4 regions of the Ruegeria sp. SCP10 genome follow, and region 4 is predicted to be linked to each of the others. Evidence: riboswitches for the same ligand, from Rfam matches in the RefSeq annotation. Region 4 holds a riboswitch; each other region holds the start of a gene.

Evidence for each region. Region 4 has a riboswitch for cobalamin ahead of ABLN87_RS06050 (DUF1636 domain-containing protein). Riboswitches for the same ligand answer to the same signal wherever they lie in the genome.
Region 1: another riboswitch for cobalamin. It lies ahead of ABLN87_RS14085 (DUF1636 domain-containing protein); the one in region 4 lies ahead of ABLN87_RS06050 (DUF1636 domain-containing protein).
Region 2: another riboswitch for cobalamin. It lies ahead of ABLN87_RS10560 (aromatic ring-hydroxylating oxygenase subunit alpha); the one in region 4 lies ahead of ABLN87_RS06050 (DUF1636 domain-containing protein).
Region 3: another riboswitch for cobalamin. It lies ahead of ABLN87_RS17835 (energy-coupling factor ABC transporter permease); the one in region 4 lies ahead of ABLN87_RS06050 (DUF1636 domain-containing protein).

Annotation. Positions count from the first base shown of each region.
Region 1 covers NZ_JBDZYF010000006.1:71,764-73,958, reverse strand. The annotation lists gene ABLN87_RS14095 (hypothetical protein) at 1-56, shown strand, start outside; gene ABLN87_RS14090 (hypothetical protein) at 53-547, shown strand; cobalamin riboswitch at 592-808, shown strand; gene ABLN87_RS14085 (DUF1636 domain-containing protein) at 907-1,263, shown strand; gene ABLN87_RS14080 (ABC transporter ATP-binding protein) at 1,260-2,036, shown strand; gene ABLN87_RS14075 (ABC transporter substrate-binding protein) at 2,049-2,195, shown strand, end outside.
Region 2 covers NZ_JBDZYF010000003.1:309,870-312,064, reverse strand. The annotation lists gene ABLN87_RS10560 (aromatic ring-hydroxylating oxygenase subunit alpha) at 1-1,153, opposite strand, end outside; cobalamin riboswitch at 1,266-1,469, opposite strand; gene ABLN87_RS10555 (aminotransferase) at 1,691-2,195, shown strand, end outside.
Region 3 covers NZ_JBDZYF010000010.1:116,147-118,341, forward strand. The annotation lists gene ABLN87_RS17825 (amino acid aminotransferase) at 1-130, opposite strand, end outside; gene sseA (3-mercaptopyruvate sulfurtransferase) at 130-984, opposite strand; cobalamin riboswitch at 1,128-1,341, shown strand; gene ABLN87_RS17835 (energy-coupling factor ABC transporter permease) at 1,397-2,074, shown strand; gene ABLN87_RS17840 (CBU_0592 family membrane protein) at 2,090-2,195, opposite strand, start outside.
Region 4 covers NZ_JBDZYF010000001.1:1,189,165-1,191,359, forward strand. The annotation lists gene rlmB (23S rRNA (guanosine(2251)-2'-O)-methyltransferase RlmB) at 1-381, opposite strand, end outside; tRNA gene ABLN87_RS06045 (tRNA-Tyr) at 498-581, shown strand; cobalamin riboswitch at 819-1,024, shown strand; gene ABLN87_RS06050 (DUF1636 domain-containing protein) at 1,108-1,488, shown strand; gene cobW (cobalamin biosynthesis protein CobW) at 1,485-2,195, shown strand, end outside.

The DNA.
Region 1 (2,195 bases), on a different contig from region 4:
AAAACGTGCACAGCCTTATATCCCGCGTCGCAAAACAAGGGAAGAAATGCGCATGACACCTCCTGAAAACAAATCGATCGGCCCACTGGTCCAATTCGAATTTGACGATTTCGAGCACGGGCTCCTGCCGGTGATGCGCCATTTCATTCAAAGTTTTGCAGAGCCCGATACGCAATCCTGGCAATTTGCGTATTCTACCGCCATCGAGCGGTGGGGCGTGGATCAGGGTCTGACCTTGGCCCATCTGGTCTACAAGATCATCAAGGCCACGCTTTACAGCCGCCCCTACGGGTTGGCGTTCAACGACCCGCTCTGCGTCGAAAGCCGCAACCATTTTACCAGTGATGAACTGGCGTTGATGCGTATGCTGCATCACATGCGGCGCGATGAAACACCAGCCGCCCGCGATGCCGCTGGATTGCTTTCTGGCGGGTATCCGGATGCCCATGTCGTGCAGGCGGGCCTGACACTTGCCAACCGATTCCCAACCGACGGAGAACGTCGCGCGCATGTCAAAAGGCGGCCCATCCTGCGGGTCGTACAATAGTGCTCGGTCGTTAACGACGATACTTGACAAGCGTATCTTCACCAGAATAGCTGACCTGTGATGGTTCCCGCAGCTTTGGGTGCGGGATGAAAATGGGAATACGGTGCGGCCCCCGGAATATCGGAACAGGCTAAGTCCGTAACTGCCCCCGCAACTGTAAGCGGAGAGCGACGCCAAATCACCACTGGCCCGAGAAGGCCGGGAAGGTTGGCCAAGCGACGACCCGCAAGTCAGGAGACCTGCCATCACCTGTGAAACCAACCCGGGACGGGGCGTCCTGGAAGGAGGATTGATGGCACATATGCGTCCTATCGGGACTGGCACTTTCGACACGGGCGTCCTGCGCGTTGAGGGTGGCAATGACCCGCAACGCTGATCACTTTGTGCTGATCTGCTCGACCTGCCAGGGTGAGATCGAAGCCAGCGCCGCCCAAAGTCTGCTGGACGCGTCGCTGTCTGACGGGTTCGCTACGCGACTGATCCCCTGCATGGCAGGATGCGAACGTCCCATGGCCATCGGTCTGCAAGCCGAAGGCAAGGCGCAATACCTGTTTGGCGATATACAAAGCACCGCCGATCTGGATGCGATCGCCACCTTCGCCCATCAGTACCGCGATAGCGAGAGCGGCTGGACCAGCGCAACGGATCGCCCCCCCGCCTTGTTGTTCAAAACTCTGGCACGCCTGCCCCGTCTTCCAAAGGCGGGTAAGGCATGAGCTTTCTGGTCGCGGAAAACCTGGAATACTACGCCCTGAATGGCGATGTGTTGCTGCAAGGCGTCTCGTTCTCTTTGGAAGAAGGGGCCATACTTGCCATCGCCGGTCCGAACGGTGCCGGCAAAACAACTCTACTGAACCTGCTCTGCGGGGTCGAGCGTCTGGCGCTGGGGGACGTTCGGATCAACGGTCAAAGCCTGCGCAGCCTGTCTGCGCAGGAACGCGCCCGGACCATTGCGGTTGTTGGCCAGCAGGAACTGCCCGATGGCCGCCTAAAGCTGCGCGACTACGTTGCGCTCGGCCAGATTCCCATTCAAAGCGACCGCTCGGCGGAAGATCACAAGATGGATCTTGCGCGCGTTCTACGCACGACCGAGCTGACCCATCTGGCCGACAAGCCGATGCAGCGGCTCTCGGGTGGCGAACGCCAACGCGCCCATATCGCACGTGCATTGGCGCAGAACCCCTCGCTGCTGTTTCTGGACGAGCCCACCAATCATCTAGACCCCGATGCCAAAGGGCACATGCTGTCGCTGGTGGCCGAACTGGGCGTGACGGTGGTGATGATCGTGCACGACCTTGTCATGATCCCGGAATTCGCCAGCCATGTCGCGCTGATGAAATCCACACGCATGACGGGCTTTGGGCGAGTCGACCAGATACTAACGCCGGATCATGTGCGCGACACGTTTGGTGTTGACTACCTGTGCTTCCAGCACGAAGGGCGCGTGATCCCGGCGCTGGATATCCGAAAACGAACGCTTTCATCTTAACAGGAGACATTGATGAAACAGAAAATTTGGTCAGCTTTGATGGTCACCGGCTTGGCCAGCGGCGCGGCTGCCCATGAAGTAACCGTGGACAATTGCGGCGAACCGCTGGTGTTCGACGCCAAGCCGGAACGGCTGGTGGTGCATGACATGAACATGACC
Region 2 (2,195 bases), on a different contig from region 4:
GCACACCAGATTCCTGCGTCGGCGAATACGGGCCAGGCAGATAGGTCGGGCTGTTTATACCCAGCTGATTATCCTCGACCACCTGACGGTCTTCGTCATTGGTGGCAATCCAGACCTCGGTCAGACGTTTCAGATCGTAATCGACCCCTTCAACGGCATCCTTGTGAACCAGCCATTTGGTTGTGACCTCGGTTTCAGTCGGGCTGATTGGTGTGACGCGGAACACGATGGAATGATCAGCCAGAAAGTGGTTCCAGGTTGTTGGATAATGGAATTTCAACAACGCCCCTGCATCCGCAAACGGCGACCGGCCCAGCCAGCGCCGCACGGCGGATTTCCCATCCATCGTATAACTTTGCGCCCCTTCTTTCAGAGGCATCCGAGCCATACGGAATTGCCCGTCATCATGCAGGTAGAACTGCGAGGGCATCCCGGCGGCTTCGCACCTGTCAAAATGGGCTTGCATATGCAGCGGCGTCTCACCGCCTTCGATCCCTGTGACTGCAGGATCATCAGGGAAGGTGCGGCATAGCGCGGGATGGTTGCCACCGCAGTGGTAACACTCGCGGTTATTCTCCCAAACCAGCTTCCAATTACCCTTTTCAATGATTGAACTTTCAAAAGCCACTTTGGCGTTGCCCAGATCATGCGGCTCCAGATAAGGGCGCGCGGTGTTGGCGAACATGTCGAAATCTGGGGCGTTGTCCGCAAGACAGATGTAAACCAACCCGGCAAGCTCGCGGCAATGAACTGTCTTCAGCCCATGCTGTTTCGGATCGAAATCCGGCCCCATATCGCGCGCCCACAGCAATGAACCATCAAGCTCGTAGGTCCATTGGTGATAGGGGCAAACCAGTTTAGGCGCATTGCCTTTTGCAGCCTTGCAAATGATCGAACCACGGTGGCGGCAGGTGTTGTGAAACGCCCTGATTTGGTTGTCAGCACCACGCACAATGACAACGCGGTGGGCGCCCACGGTATAGGTTACGTAGTCACCTGCTTTCACCAGTTCACAGGCCGGAATGGCAAACAGCCAATCGCGGTAGTGGATGACTTCAAGATCGGCCTGAAATACCTGGGGGTCTGTATAAAACGCCTGCTCGAGCGCGTAACCAGGGATGCGACGTGCCAACAGGCTTTGAATGCTGTTCATTTCTGGCTCTCCTGCCGCGCCCCGCGGCATTGCTTGGGCAGATGACAAGGAGGAACCGTCCGGAGGCGCGCGAGGATCACGTCCGAAACATGTGCCCCCACCGCCACCCGCGGTTTGACATATCTGCAAGGCTGGTTTCCGGACTTGAAAGGGGCTTCCGCCCGGTTGCGACACCTTCCCGGGATCCTCGTCCCAGTGGTTGATTGCCGAACCTGACCTTCCTTACCGTTGCGGGGGCAGTGCCGGAATTTCACCGGCTTCCCAATTCTCCGCTGTCTGAGACTCAAACAGCGGCACCTCACATGCACAGGATAGAGTCGCGCGGTTCTTATGCTGAGAGGCTTGCGACATTTCCAGTTTCAAAACAGACATCTCAATGCTCGGGTCGAACCCGGGTTTGTGAAGTAAAACCCCTGGATACATTTCAGGCACAAACCCGCAATCTTCCGCTTGGCTGGTTTGGCGGTATAAGACATCTTCATAACCGTGCGTCCGTTACGTGCCATCGCCCCAAATGCTGAAAGTAGGAGAGCCCCAATGGAAATCAGACCCTTTGGTGTTGAGATGTGGATGAATGAGTTCGAGACGACCTGCGAACTCAATCTGGCTGAGACCTGCATTCAGTCCATCACGCTGGGCGAACTGTTCGACATGGCGGGCCAGCACAACAGTATTCTGAACGATCTGTCATCCATGAAGATGACCTATGGCGCGATTGAAGGGTCAGAACGCCTGCGCGATGCGATCTGTGGCCTGTATGACAGTCAGGGCCGGGATAACATCCTAACGACGCATGGGACCATCGGCGCGAACTCTCTGGTGCATCAGACGCTGGTATCGCGTGGTGATCACGTGATCTCTGTAATCCCGACCTATCAGCAACACTATTCCATTCCCGAAAGCATCGGTGCCGATATCGAATTGTTGCATCTGCGGCCCGAAAACGCGTTCCTGCCCGATCTGGACGAGTTGCGGGCGATGGTGCGACCCGATACGCGCCTGATTGCGATCAACAATCCCAACAACCCAACCGGGGCGCTGA
Region 3 (2,195 bases), on a different contig from region 4:
GGGTCACGCCTTCGGCATTCTTGTAAACGCCCACGCCCAGGTCGATCTTCTGATCGCGCGGGTCGTCGCGGTACATCTGCATCAGCGCCAGGATCTTGTCGGCAGGTTGCGGTTTGAGATGTTCGAACATCAGGTCTCTCCGGTTGCGACGGGCAGGGTTGGGAAGGCACCCCATTCAGCCCAGGAGCCGTCATAAAGCGCGTGGTCTTTTTTGCCCATGCGTTCAAGCGCAAGGCTGAGGATTGCCGCCGTCACCCCTGACCCGCAGGAGGTGATCGCGGGTTTGGACAAATCGACACCAGCAGCCTCGAACACGGCGCGGCACTCTTCGGGCGATTTCATCGTATGGTTCTTGTTCAACAGCGTCCCAAAAGGCACGTTGCGTGAGCCGGGTATATGGCCCGAGCGCAAACCTTCGCGCGGTTCAGCCTCGGTTCCGGCGAAACGGGCGGCAGCACGGGCATCGATGATCTCATGATCAGCCAGTTTGGCGGCGGCAGACACCTGTGTCACGTCGCGTACCAGATGATTCTGAACCCGAACGGTCATATGCCGATCCCGGATCACAGGGGGCAGATCTTCGACCTCTCGCCCTTCGGCCTGCCATTTCGGCAGACCGCCATCCAGCACGGCAATGTTGTCCTGCCCCATCAGGCGGAACATCCACCAGACGCGCGCTGCTGAGGATAGGCCCGAGCCGTCATAGACAACCACCTGATGTCCATCCCCCACGCCCATCGCGCGCAGGCGGGACATGAACTTCTCGACCGGCGGCATCATATGCGGCAGGTCCGAGCGGTGATCCGCAATATCGTCGATATCAAAGAACCGCGCGCCCGGGATATGACCCGCATCATACTCGGCTCTGGCATCGCGCCCATGCTGCGGCAGGTACCACGACCCATCAAGCACCCGCAGATCGGGGTCCTTGATATGGGCGGCAAGCCAGTCGGTGGAAACGAGGGTTTTGGGATCGTCTTGCATCAAAGCCTCCCCTAAGCGAGTCTGAGTTTCCCTATATCCGAGCGGCGAAACGTGCAAGCCATGCCAAGGCCTGCACGCCCCTGAGCACTGACAATTTTTTCCAAACATCCACGTTTGACTGCTTGACAGGTGGCACCCGGTGCCAGACACCTGCCTGACATGGTTTCCAAAGGGGAATTTCCCCGGAGGAATGAAAAGGGAATCCGGTGCGACAATACCCGTCAATTCCGGAACTGCCCCCGCAACTGTAGGCGGAGTTTCGTCCCAATTGGGCCACTGACCTAAGCAATCGGTTGGGAAGGTCGGGATCGAAGCCAATCCGCAAGTCAGGAGACCTGCCATGTGCAAACCGGGCGGAAGCCCAATTATTAAACCTTTCTGCCGTCGGGTGTGACGGGAAGGAGACCAAACTATGCATATCGAACCGGGCGTCGTAAATGGCGCCAAACTTGTCCTGAGCTACGCCACCGCAACTGGCGCAGGGCTCTATACCGCTAAACTGGCATGGGACAGCCTGAAAAGCAGCGGCATTGCCAGCCTTGCCATTCGCTCAGCCCTGACCACCGGGCTGGTTTTCACCTTCTTTGAGGTGTTGCCGCACTTCCCGGTCGGGGTGTCAGAGGTTCACTTCATTCTGGGATCGACCCTGTTTTTGTTGTTCGGTGCGGCCCCTGCCGCCATCGGTCTGATCGCGGGCTTGTTCATTCAGGGGTTTTTCCTGGCGCCTTTCGACCTGCCTCAGTTCGGGATGAACATGACAACGCTGCTGGTTCCGCTGTTTGCCTTGCAAGCTTTGGCCAATCGCATCATTGCGCCAAATTCGGCCTATATTGATCTGAAATATTCTCAGGCGCTTGCGCTGTCGACGGCCTATCAGGGCGGTGTCGTCATCTGGGTGGCATTCTGGGCCTTTTATGGCCAAGGATTTGGAGCCGAGAACTTTACAGCGATCGCCAGTTTCGCCGCTGCCTACATGCTGGTTATTCTGATCGAACCGCTGGCCGATCTGGCCGTTTTGGCCGCAGCAAAATCCATGCGGGATCTGGGCAAGTTTGGCCTGTTCACACCGCGTCTCCACAACGCTGCATAACCCTATTGCGCCGTGTTACCCTGCGCGGCGCAACCTGAAATGCTGAATAATTCCGATCACGCTGATGATGATCCAGAAGCCTTCAATCAGCATCGACGCCAGATTGAAGTTCTGAAGCAGC
Region 4 (2,195 bases):
CCGAAGAATCGCACCTACATTATGTGGGTCCGTTACACGGTCCAGCAGGATCACCCGGGGATGTTCCCGTCCGATGCAGTTCTCGGCCAAGCCGCCCCACTCCAGCGGCTTAACCTCAAGCGCTGCCCCCTGATGCACCGAACCCGCGTCGATCGGGGCACTAAACTTGCGCGGATCAACCATCTCGGCCTCGATCCCCGCGAATTCAATGGCTTCGAGCAGCTTGTCCCGCGCATTTCGCGTCACAATCAGGCGCAGTTTCTGGCGTTTGGGGTTCATCAAGGCGTCGCGCACGGCGTGCAAACCAAACAGCCAAACCGTCTCGGCCGCAGCTGCTTTTCGCGCCTGTTCCTTTTCAACAACCCACTTGGGTTTTTTCATTCTGAGGGCCTCCGGGCCATGAATTCGCTTTCCTGCGCCAATGCCGTATTTTCCTGTTGACGCTCCTTTGGTGCGCTAGTAATCACGCCTCCACGTCAGGTGCAACGCCTGACAGTGGGCGACAGGCCGCAAGGTGTGGCAGGGGACTGTAACTCCCTCGCGGAGACGCACGCCTGGTTCGATTCCAGGGTCGCCCACCACTCTCACAAAGCTTCCAGATACCAGAGCAAAACGCCCACGCCATTGGCCTGTATCTGCTGTTATGAAGAGCAGTCTATCTATTCGTCAAACATTTGGTTCAGTGAAGTGGTCGCTGTTAAACCTTTCGAAAGCCGCAGGCTAAGCCCAGCCATGCCGCCCAGCGACTGCCACAGGTCGTTTTTCTGCACCCGACATAGCGGTTGTCGGCGACACGCTTGACAAGCACCGTATCAGTGCCGCATGTCCGATCCGTTGGTGTCCTCGTAAGAGGATGAAAAGGGAATGCGTCAACGGGTTTACCGCCAAACGCAGCCGCCCCCGCGACCGTGACCGGAGAGGGTGCCCAAAGCCACTGGCCAAAGGCTGGGAAGGCGGGACATCCGACAGGGTATACACCCTGACATCCGCAAGCCGGGAGACCTGCCAGCGCCCGAAGATGAAACCGGACGGGGTGTTCCGGTGTGGGGCTTGGATCGGCCCACATGAAACCCCGTCCCCCAGATTTGACTAAGGGGGATGAGAGAGATGAGCAAAGCCGCACCAGTTGAACTGCTGGTCTGCACGACATGCCGCCGTGGCCTGGCAATCGAAGATGACACCCAGCGCCCCGGCGCTTTGCTGCATAAGGCGCTGGAACAGGCGGGCGTGCCAGATGGGATCCATCTGAAACCCGTAGAGTGCCTGTCAAATTGCGATCAAGGATGTTCCATCGTGTTGCGTGGCGGACCCACGCGTTGGACTTTTGTCTACGAAAACCTCAACGAAACCGACCATGTCGAAACGATCATCGAAGGTGTGACCAAGTACTTGGCCACTGACGATGGTTTGGTCAAATGGCGCGAACGTCCTGAACATTTCCGCAAAAACTGTGCGGCCCGTATTCCCCCGATTGGAGCCCTGAAATGAGCAACTTGGAAAAACTGCCCGTCACCGTTATCACCGGCTTCTTGGGCTCGGGCAAAACCACACTGGTCAAGCACCTGATGCAGAACCCACAGGGCAAGCGTCTGGCGGTGGTGGTCAATGAATTCGGTGATGTAGGTGTCGATGGCGACATCCTGAAATCCTGCGCGATCCCCGATTGTCCGGCAGAAAACATCATGGAGTTGGCCAATGGCTGTATTTGCTGCACCGTGGCTGACGATTTCATACCGACTATCGAAGCTCTGATGGCGCTGGAGCCGCGTCCCGATCACATCCTGATCGAAACCTCTGGCCTCGCCTTGCCTAAGCCGCTGCTGAAAGCGTTCGACTGGCCCGATATCCGCTCAAAAATCACCGTTGATGGCGTGATCGCGCTGGCCGATGCCGAAGCCGTCGCCGCCGGTCGCTTTGCGCCGAATGTGGCAGCGGTGGATGCGCAACGTCTGGCCGATGACTCGATTGACCACGAAACACCCTTGTCCGAGGTGTTCGAGGATCAGATTTCCTGCGCCGACATCATTCTGCTGACCAAGCCCGATCTGGCCGGTCCTGAAGGCGTAGCCAAAGCGAAAGAGATCATCGCCACTGAGGCCCCTCGCCCGCTGCCCGTTGTCGAAGTTGCCGAAGGCGCCGTGGACGTACGGGTCGTTCTGGGTCTTGAGGCCGCAGCCGAGGATGACATGGACGCC